One region of the Micromonospora sp. CA-246542 genome, then DNA from elsewhere that is predicted to be linked to it. Evidence: riboswitches for the same ligand, from Rfam matches in the RefSeq annotation. Region 1 holds a riboswitch; the other holds the start of a gene.

Region 1 (4,444 bases):
CCGGCAGGTACTGCACGTCGGACGGCTCGGCATCCGTGACGAGGACGCCAGCACCCTCGTCGTCGACTGGCGGGCGCCGGCCGCGTCGGCGTTCTACCAGGCCACCCCCGCGCAGCCGCTGGGCGTCGTACGTCGCCGCACCATCCAGTCCCAGCGGGAGCGGGTCACCCGCATCGAGGACGACCTGCTCGATCCGGAGGCCGCCCCGGAGGGGATGACGGTCGTCGGTGACGGCGCGCTGCTGGCCACCCTCTCCCGGGCCACCGGTCGGGGCATGCGCGACATCGTGGCGACGATCCAGCGGGAGCAGGACGAGGCGATCAGGTCGCCCGGCTCCGGGGTGACGATCGTCGCGGGCGGTCCGGGCACCGGCAAGACGGCGGTCGCCCTGCACCGGGCGGCCTTCCTGCTCTACTCCGACCGCAGCCGGTACGCCGGTGGCGGCATCCTGGTGGTCGGGCCGTCGACCGTCTTCGTCGAGTACATCGCCTCGGTGCTGCCGTCGCTCGGTGAGGACACCGCGACCCTGCACTCGCTGGGCACCCTGTTCCCCGGGATGACGGCCACCCGAACCGATCCGCCCGAGGTGGCGGCGGTGAAGGGCTCGCTGCGCATGCGCCGGGTGCTGGAACGGGCGGCCCGCGACGCGGCACCGGGGGCTCCTGGCGAGCTGCGGCTGCTCTACCGGGGAGGGCTGCTGCGGTTGGACCGCCGCGAGCTGGACGCGATCCGGGACCGCGCGCTGCACCGTGGCGCCCGACGCAACGAGGTTCGCCGCGCCGGCTTCGACGGTGTCTTCGCCGCGCTGTGGGCGCAGGCCCGGCGCGTGAACATCAGCCGGCTGCCCGAGCAGCGGGCCTTCGAGGACGAGATCGCGGAGCGGCCGGAGTTCCGGGAGTTCCTCAAGGCCTGGTGGCCACGCCTGCACCCCCGGCACGTACTCGGCTGGCTGGCTCGACCGGATCGGCTGCGACGGTACGCCGGTGGGATCCTCTCCGGCGCGGAGATCCGGCTGCTCGGCACGGCGTACCAGAGTCTGGATTCCGAGGGCCTGACCATCGCGGACGTGGCGCTGCTCGACGAGCTGGACGCGCTGCTCGGCAAGCCGGTGAAACCGGCGCGGGCCCGGCGCGACCCGTTCCAGCTCGCGGGCGGCGTTCGTGAGCTGAGCACCGCGGCCGACCGGCAGCGGGCCGCCCGCGCGGCGGCCCGGGAGCGGCCGGAGGACTACCGGGAGTACGCGCACGTGGTCGTCGACGAGGCGCAGGACGTCTCGCCGATGCAGTGGCGGATGATCGGTCGGCGTGGGCGGTTGGCCTCGTGGACGGTGGTGGGCGACCCGGCGCAGACCGCCTGGACCGGTGACCCCGAGGAGCTGACCCGCTCCCGCGACCAGGCGCTGGGCCGGCGCAAACGGCACGAGTTCACGCTCACCACCAACTACCGCAACTCGGCGGAGATCTTCGCGGTGGCGGCGGCGGAGATCCGCCGGCTCTACCCGGACCTGCCCCTGCCGAGGGCCGTCCGCTCCACCGGCGTCGACCCGGTCGAGCTGGTGGTGCCGCCCGCCGGGCTCCAGGCCGCCGCCGTGCAGGCGGCCACCGGCCTGCTGGGCGAGGTCGACGGCACGGTCGGGGTGATCACGCCGGTCACCCGCCGCGACGAGGTCGCCGGTTGGCTCGACGCGCTCGGCGCGACGCGCTTGCAGGTGGTGACCAGCCTGGAGGCCAAGGGCATGGAGTACGACGGAGTCGTGCTGGTCGCACCCAGCGAGATCCGGGCCGATCCGGGCTCGGGTGTACGCACGCTCTACGTGGCGCTCTCCCGCGCCACCCAGCGGCTCACCACCGTCGACCCGACCGGCTGACCGTCGCGTTGGCATCGCCCGTGGGCGGCCCGCGCCCTACACTTGCACACATAGCGATGTGAGCATACATTTGACCGGGTCCCGGGCGGCGTCGGAGGGTGGGTTCCGTGGGAGCAGGACATGACCACCACCACGGGTCGGTCGCCAACGCCGCCCACCAGCATCGGGGACGGCTCTGGGCGGCCTTCGGACTGCTCGCTGCCCTGATGGTGGTCGAGGCGGTGACCGCCTTCCACACCGGCTCACTGGCACTGCTCTCCGACGCCGGGCACATGTTCACCGACGTGCTCGGCATCGGGATGGCGCTCGCCGCGATCACCGCCACGCGGCGGGCCACCGGCGACCCGCAACGCACCTTCGGGCTCTACCGCCTCGAAGTGCTCGCCGCGCTGGCCAACGCCGTCCTGCTCTCCGGCGTGGCGATCTACGTGGTGATCGAGGCGATCGGCCGGTTCGGCAACCCGCACCAGGTGCTCAGCGGTCCGATGCTCACGGTGGCCATCCTCGGCCTGCTCGCGAACGTGGTCGCCTTCGGGCTGCTGCGCGCCGGCGCCCGGGAGAGCATCAACCTCCAGGGCGCCTACCTGGAGGTGCTGGGCGACCTGCTCGGCTCGCTCGGCGTGATCGGCGCCGCGCTGCTGATCGCCGTCACCGACTGGTGGTGGGCCGATCCGCTGGTCGCGGTCGGGATCGGCGTGTTCATCCTGCCGCGCACCTGGCGGCTGGGGCGGGCCGCCGTACGCATCCTCGTGCAGGCCGCTCCGGAACACCTCCAGGTCACCGCCGTGCACGACCGACTGGCCGCGGTGCCCGGCGTGGTCGAGGTGCACGACCTGCACGTCTGGACGCTCACCTCGGGCATGGAGGTGGCCTCCGCACACCTGACCATGGCGCCCGGCGCGGAGGTCGGCGCGGTGCTCACCGCGGCGCGTACGGCCCTGCGCGACGACTTCCGCATCGAGCACGCCACGCTGCAGACCGAACCCGGTGCCGCCCCGGGCGCCTGCGGTTCCGTCGAGTGGTGACCGTCATCCTTCGTGACCGCGCAAGCACCTTCCGTCACAACGGCTGCACAGACCCCACCAGCACCGGTAGGCTCTGTCCCGGCCACCACCCGGCGGCGCCTCCCGGCGCCGGTGGCGGCCGTCGCCTAATCGCCCGACAGGGCGAACCGGGGAACCATGTTCCTGGGGTGCATCCGCGTCAGCGGTAGGGATCTTCCGTCCCGAACCCGTCAGCTAACCCGGTCGGCGGCTGACGGAAGGACATGCGTAGTGGCCCCAGCACGCCCACCCGCCGCCCGACTTGCGGCACTGATCGTCATGATGGTCACCCTCGGCGTCGCGCTTCCGGTCGGCGCCGCCACCGCCGCTGCCCCCGGCGGCCTGCGGGCCGCCGCCGCTCCCGACGGCGACGAGGAGGGCGGCACCCCGGCGCTACGGGCCCAGCTCGAGGCGGCCAGCAAGGGCTACCTGGACGCGAAGCGCGCGCTGGACACCTCGGTCCAGCGGCAGCAGCAGCTCGCGGTCAAGCTCAAGACCACCGAGGCCGAGATGACCGTACGCAACGGCAAGGTCGGCGAGATCGCCGGCGTCGCGTACCGCACCGGCCGACTCAGCACCGTCTCGGCCCTGCTCAACAGCAACACCCCCGAGGGTTTCATGGACCGGGCAGCCGCCCTCGACGTGGTGGCCGCCAACGAGGACCGGGTGCTGCGCGACCTGCACGCCACCCGGGACGAGGCGAACCGCACCCGCGTCGCCCTCGACGGCGAGATCCGGGAGCAGCGTAAGCAGGTCGAGGTGATGGCCAAGCGCAAGGAGCAGGCCGAGCGGGCGCTGACCGTCGCCAACGACAAGGCACGCGCCACCGCCGCCGCCGACACCGACACCGACTCCAACCGTGGCACCTCCACCGCCAACGCTCAACCCGCCCCCCGCAACTCCGACGGCTCCTGGCCGTCCGAGTCGTGCAGCATCAACGACCCCACCCCGGCCAGCGGCTGCATCACCCCCCGCACCCTGCACGCGCTCAACCAGGCCAAGGCCGCCGGCTTCACCCGGTACGTCTCCTGTCACCGCAACGGCGGCTCGGGCGAGCACCCCAAGGGCCGGGCCTGCGACTTCGCCGCGCAGAAGGGTGGCTTCGGCGGGATCGCCAGCGGCGGCGACAAGACGTACGGCAACAACCTGGCCGCGTACTTCATCCGCAACGCCGACCGGCTCGCGGTGCTCTACGTGATCTGGTTCAAGCAGATCTGGCTACCCAGCAGCGGCTGGAAGTCGTACAGCGGGGGGAACGGCGACCCCTCCAGCGACCACACCAACCACGTGCATCTGTCGGTGTACTGACCGCCGAGGCAGTCCGGGGTACGTCAGCGGGCGTACCCCGGACGTCGTCGCTGGTCGGACGACCACGCGGGATCGGGCCGGGAGCATTCGGGTATGCCGCGAATCGCGCCCCGCACCCGCAAGGCCCTGCTCACCCTGCACCTGGTCACCTCCCTCGGCTGGCTCGGGGCCGACCTGGTGCTGCTCACCCTCGGCATCGCGGCACAGCGCGGCGCCGACCCGGCGG
Region 2 (4,444 bases), 3.1 Mb from region 1:
GGCACCTGGGTGGCCGCCGCGCAGTGGATCCGCGCCGAGTTGTGGACCACGCTGCTCGCCGTCGCGTACCTGTTGGTGATCACCGCCGCCGCCGACGCCGACGTGCGCGACCGGCGCTCGCCGTGGCGCTCGCGCCCGCTGGTCTGGCTCGGTGAGGTCTCGTTCGCCTTCTACCTGGTGCACGTCCTGGTGATGACGAGCGTGCTCCGGCTCAGCGGCGACTGGGGGACCGGCTTTCGGGGTTGGCGAGGCCCGGCGGTGGTGCTCGGATTCCTGCTCGTGAACTTGGTCCTCGCCGGGTTGCTGCACCGCTTCGTGGAGACACCGATGATGCGCCGGCTCGCGCCACGCCGCCCGGGCCGCCCGCCGCTCGTTCCCCATCAGCGCACCACCTCGTCGGCCGGGAGCGGTGACGCCGGTGTGCCACCCGTGCCCGCCCGTCCAGACGCGCAAGATCGCGCTCGATCCTGGTTGTAGTGGTCTCGTCAGCCGAGTGAGGCCACTACATCAATGATCGAGCACGAACTTGACCGGCGCGGTGGCACCCACCAGCGCCGGCTGACGCCACCTGGTCCACGCTGGTCGGACGGGGTCGGCGCGGCGCTGGCCGACACGCCCGTCGCCGATGCGTCGGGGCGGTCCCGACGGTAGCGTGAGGACGTGCTCCCGGTCGCGCTCACCTGTCCCCTGTGGTGGGTGGCGCGCTGGGCGGCGCGGGTGCTGACCAGCCTCGCCGTGCTGTCGCTCGCCCTGGGCGCGGCCCCGGCGCTGCTGCCGGCATCGACCGCTGCGGCCCCGCCGCCCGCCATCGGGTCGCTCGCCCCCGCCGAGCCGCTCGGACCGCCGAACGCGGCCCTCTCCACGGTCCTCACCGACCGCGCCGTCACCGACCGCGCCGTCACCGACCGCGCCGTCACCGACCGCGCCGTCACCGACAGGGTCGGCGGGGTACGAGCCGCAGAGGTTGGCGCTGACGCCTCCGCGGGGTCGGTCGACCCGCAGCCCGCCCGGCACGGTGGTTCGGACGCGCTGCCTCGCCCACTGGCGGGCGTGACCTCGGCGCGCACGGGATCGGAGCGGCCCCTGCGAGCCGCAGGCTCGGCCACCCGGGCCCCCCGCGCCCCACCGGCCTAGCGGGTCGGTCACCGGCGGCGCCGCCGGGCCGAGCGCCGTCACCACACCTGACGACACACCGCCCGCACCCGCCCGTGCGGCATCCCATCGCTTACGTGCTCATGCCGAGGTGTCGATCATGGAAACCGTCGTCTTCTACCAGTTCCTGACCGAGGTGCCCCAGGCCGCCGCCATCTGGTCGGCCCTGTTCCTGTTGGCGCTGACGGTCCTCGCCGTCCTGGTGGCCCGTCCGGAGCGGGACTCGCCCGCGGCCGACCCCACGCCGCCGACACCCACCGCCCGCGAGATGGCCGTCGCCGAGATGGCCGACCTGCGCCGGTACGCCGAGGAGGTGGCCGTGGCCGCCGCCCGGGCGGCGCGGACCGCCCGACGGCGGCGCGCTGACTGGCTGGTCGCTCAGGACGAGGCGCAGCGGGCCTGGACGGCGTACGACGAGGCGGACACCGCCGCCCGTCGGGTCGCCGGTGCCGGGGCGTTGCCGACACCGCGTACCCCGCACACCCCCGCCGAGTACGCGGCCCGGGAGCGTTATCTGCACCGTGCCGCCATGGCGGCGCACTGGCGGGGGGAGTTGACCATGGCTCAGCTCGGCGACGTGTTCGGGAATCGGCGCGGCTGGGACCCCCGCCGGCACCCGGTCGAGCAGGAGACGCTGCTCATCCGGGCGATCCGTGACACCAGGCTGGCCGAGCACCGGACGGCCGTCCAGCGGGAGCGGTCGTCCTGGCGGGACGCCGAGGTGGCCGCCGAGTCGGCGCGCGTCCTCGCCGAGGAGGCGTACGTGGCGGCGGTCCGGTCGCGGCCGAGCCCGGCGTTCTCCCGGCGCACCGCGACGCGGCCGTCGCGTACGGCCCTCGTGGCACGCTGGCGTCCGGCCCGGGCCGGTTGAGCCCGATCTGTTATGTGAGGCGGGTCACCGGCAGCGGAAATCGGGCGGCGGGCATCATCGGCGGCCATTGCGCCCGCGATTGTGGCCGCGTTGTCGGCCACCTGTCCGGTTGTCGCCCACGGGTGCCGGCGGAACCCGTTGTCCCATCGAGTCACGTCAGCGGCAAAACGTGCAGAAATTGCTGGGCCAATCGATGTTTACGCAGGTGGGCGCGGCTTGGCAGAGTGCGCACCGGCCAGTACTGTCGTCCCGTCCGGTGCGGTTACCGATCGCAGGAGGCGACGCCGTGCCGACCCGCTCAATCGTGATCAACGAACCGGGGACCCACAGTAAGTCCGGGGTGAATCCGCGAGCCACGGCCCGCGGTAGGGCGATCTTCCCGCCCGAATCCGTCAGCTAACCCGGTAGGCGGTGACGGAAGGAGTTCCATCCTCGTGCAGCACCCCTCGACCCCCTTGTTGTTCCTCCGCCTCCACGGCGACGCGGTGTCCCCGCTCATCCGCCTCGTGACGGTGAGCTGACCCCCCGGGTCACCGCACTTCCCGCCCGGCGCGCCGGGCGTTCCCCTGAGCGGCTCATCATCCGCGGGCCACCGCCCGCGCGCTGACGCCTGCCCGGATGCCGGTCGGGCCCCGGTGTGCCGCTCTCCCTGTGAACCGTGGAGGACCTCGTGAAGCACACCCTGAAGCGCCAGCTCCGTCGCCTCGCGACCGAGCGCCCGTACCAGATCGTCGCCGCCTCCGCCGCGGCCCTCGCGATCGCCACCACCGCCGGCGCCCTGGTCGCCGGCGCCGACGACGCCCCGGCCGGCTCGCGCACCCCGACCACGGTCGCCGAGATGCGCAGTGACACCGTCGCCTCCCGTGGCGAACTCCGGTCCGCGGCCCCGTCGGCGAGCGTCGCACCGAGCACCGCCGCCCCGGCCACCAGCGCCGCGTCCCCCGTCGCGAAGGCCACGAGCAACCCGGACGTCACCCGGAAGCCGACGCCGCCGAAGCCGCCCGCGAAGAAGGTGCTCGACTACGACTACGAGGCGCAGAACACCTACTACAACTGCGGCCCGGCGGCCACCCGCAACGCGCTCAGCGCCAGCGGCATCGACCGCACCCAGGAGGAGCTCGGCGCCGAGCTGGGCACCACCGAGATGGGCACCAACTCGGCCGAGGACACCACCCGGGTGCTCAACGCCGAGGTGAAGGGCTCCCCGTACCGCACCCGCATGTTCGCGGGCACGCCCAGCCCGGCCCAGATGGACCGTCTTCAGGCCGACGTCGTCAAGGCCATCACCGATGGCCGGGGCGTGGTGGCCAACGTCGCCGGCGACGCCATCGACACCGAGGGCGGCTACCACTCCTACGGCGGTGGGCACTACATCGCCGTCGTCGGCTACAAGGACAACGGCCGTACCGTGCGGATCGCCGACTCGGCGAACGCCGCCGACCCGGCCTACTGGATCACCACGATCGACCTGGCGAACTGGATCGCCACCCGGGGTTACTCCGCCTGACCAACGCGCGACACCCCACGACGCCGCGGGCGCCGTCTCCCACGAGGGGCCGGCGCCCGCGGCGTTCCCGGGTCGGGGCGCGACGCGGGTGAACGGCTCTCGTACCGGGCCGCGAACCGTGGGAGACTGCGGCCGTGGTGGATGAATCGGGTGGTCAAGCCGACCGTGAGCCGATCCTGTTGCTGCTGCACGGCATGGGGGCGACGGGTGACGTGTGGCTGCCCTGGGCGCCACTCCTGGAGCACCACTGGCCCGGCCGATGGCTGGCGCCCGATCTCGCCGGTCACGGTTGGTCGGCGCCGCTGTCGTCGTACTCCTTCGAGGGTTTCGCCCAGCGGGTCGCCCAGGGCCTGGCCTCCGACGACCGTATCGTCGTGCTCGGGCACTCGCTCGGTGGCGTGGTCGGCCTGGCGCTGGCGGCCCGCGCCGCCGGCCTGCCGGTGGACGCGGTGGTGGGCTTGGGCATCAAGGCCGTCTGGGCGCCGGCCGAGCTGGCCCGCGCTGCGGACCTCGCCGCCCGCCCGGTGGGCTGGTTCACCAGCCGCACCGAGGCCGCCCGCCGGTATCTGCGGGTCGCCGGCCTCACCGGTCTGGTCCTCCCGGACCACCCGATGGTCGACGCCGGTCTGCGTCAGGTCGACGGCCGGTGGCGGCTCGCGATGGACAACGCCGCGTTCGCCGTCGGCGCGCCCGACCTGGCCGCGCTGCTCGCGGCGACCGACGTGCCGGTGGTGCTGGCCCGCGGGGAGCACGACCCGATGGTCACGGACGCCCAGCTCAAGGAGTACGGCGTACCGGTCGCCACGCTGGCCGGTCTCGGGCACAACGCGCACCTGGAGGATCCGGCGGCCGTGCTGGCGTTGCTGGACCCGTACCGTTGATCGGTCAGGCAGGTGCGGGCGCGGGTAGTTCCC

The links. Region 1 has a riboswitch for cyclic di-AMP ahead of ACQP0N_RS25275 (coiled-coil domain-containing protein). Riboswitches for the same ligand answer to the same signal wherever they lie in the genome.
Region 2: it holds a riboswitch for cyclic di-AMP, as region 1 does, so the genes downstream of both, ACQP0N_RS11015 (C39 family peptidase) here and ACQP0N_RS25275 (coiled-coil domain-containing protein) in region 1, are expected to answer to the same signal.

What each region holds. Positions count from the first base shown of each region.
Region 1 covers NZ_CP192040.1:5,469,322-5,473,765, forward strand. The annotation lists gene ACQP0N_RS25265 (HelD family protein) at 1-1,867, shown strand, start outside; gene ACQP0N_RS25270 (cation diffusion facilitator family transporter) at 1,975-2,892, shown strand; cyclic di-AMP (ydaO/yuaA leader) riboswitch at 3,005-3,136, shown strand; gene ACQP0N_RS25275 (coiled-coil domain-containing protein) at 3,142-4,218, shown strand; gene ACQP0N_RS25280 (hypothetical protein) at 4,312-4,444, shown strand, end outside.
Region 2 covers NZ_CP192040.1:2,347,533-2,351,976, forward strand. The annotation lists gene ACQP0N_RS11000 (acyltransferase family protein) at 1-477, shown strand, start outside; gene ACQP0N_RS11005 (hypothetical protein) at 661-1,134, shown strand; gene ACQP0N_RS11010 (hypothetical protein) at 1,253-2,023, shown strand; cyclic di-AMP (ydaO/yuaA leader) riboswitch at 2,309-2,449, shown strand; gene ACQP0N_RS11015 (C39 family peptidase) at 2,682-3,530, shown strand; gene ACQP0N_RS11020 (alpha/beta fold hydrolase) at 3,665-4,411, shown strand; gene ACQP0N_RS11025 (CDP-glycerol glycerophosphotransferase family protein) at 4,416-4,444, opposite strand, start outside.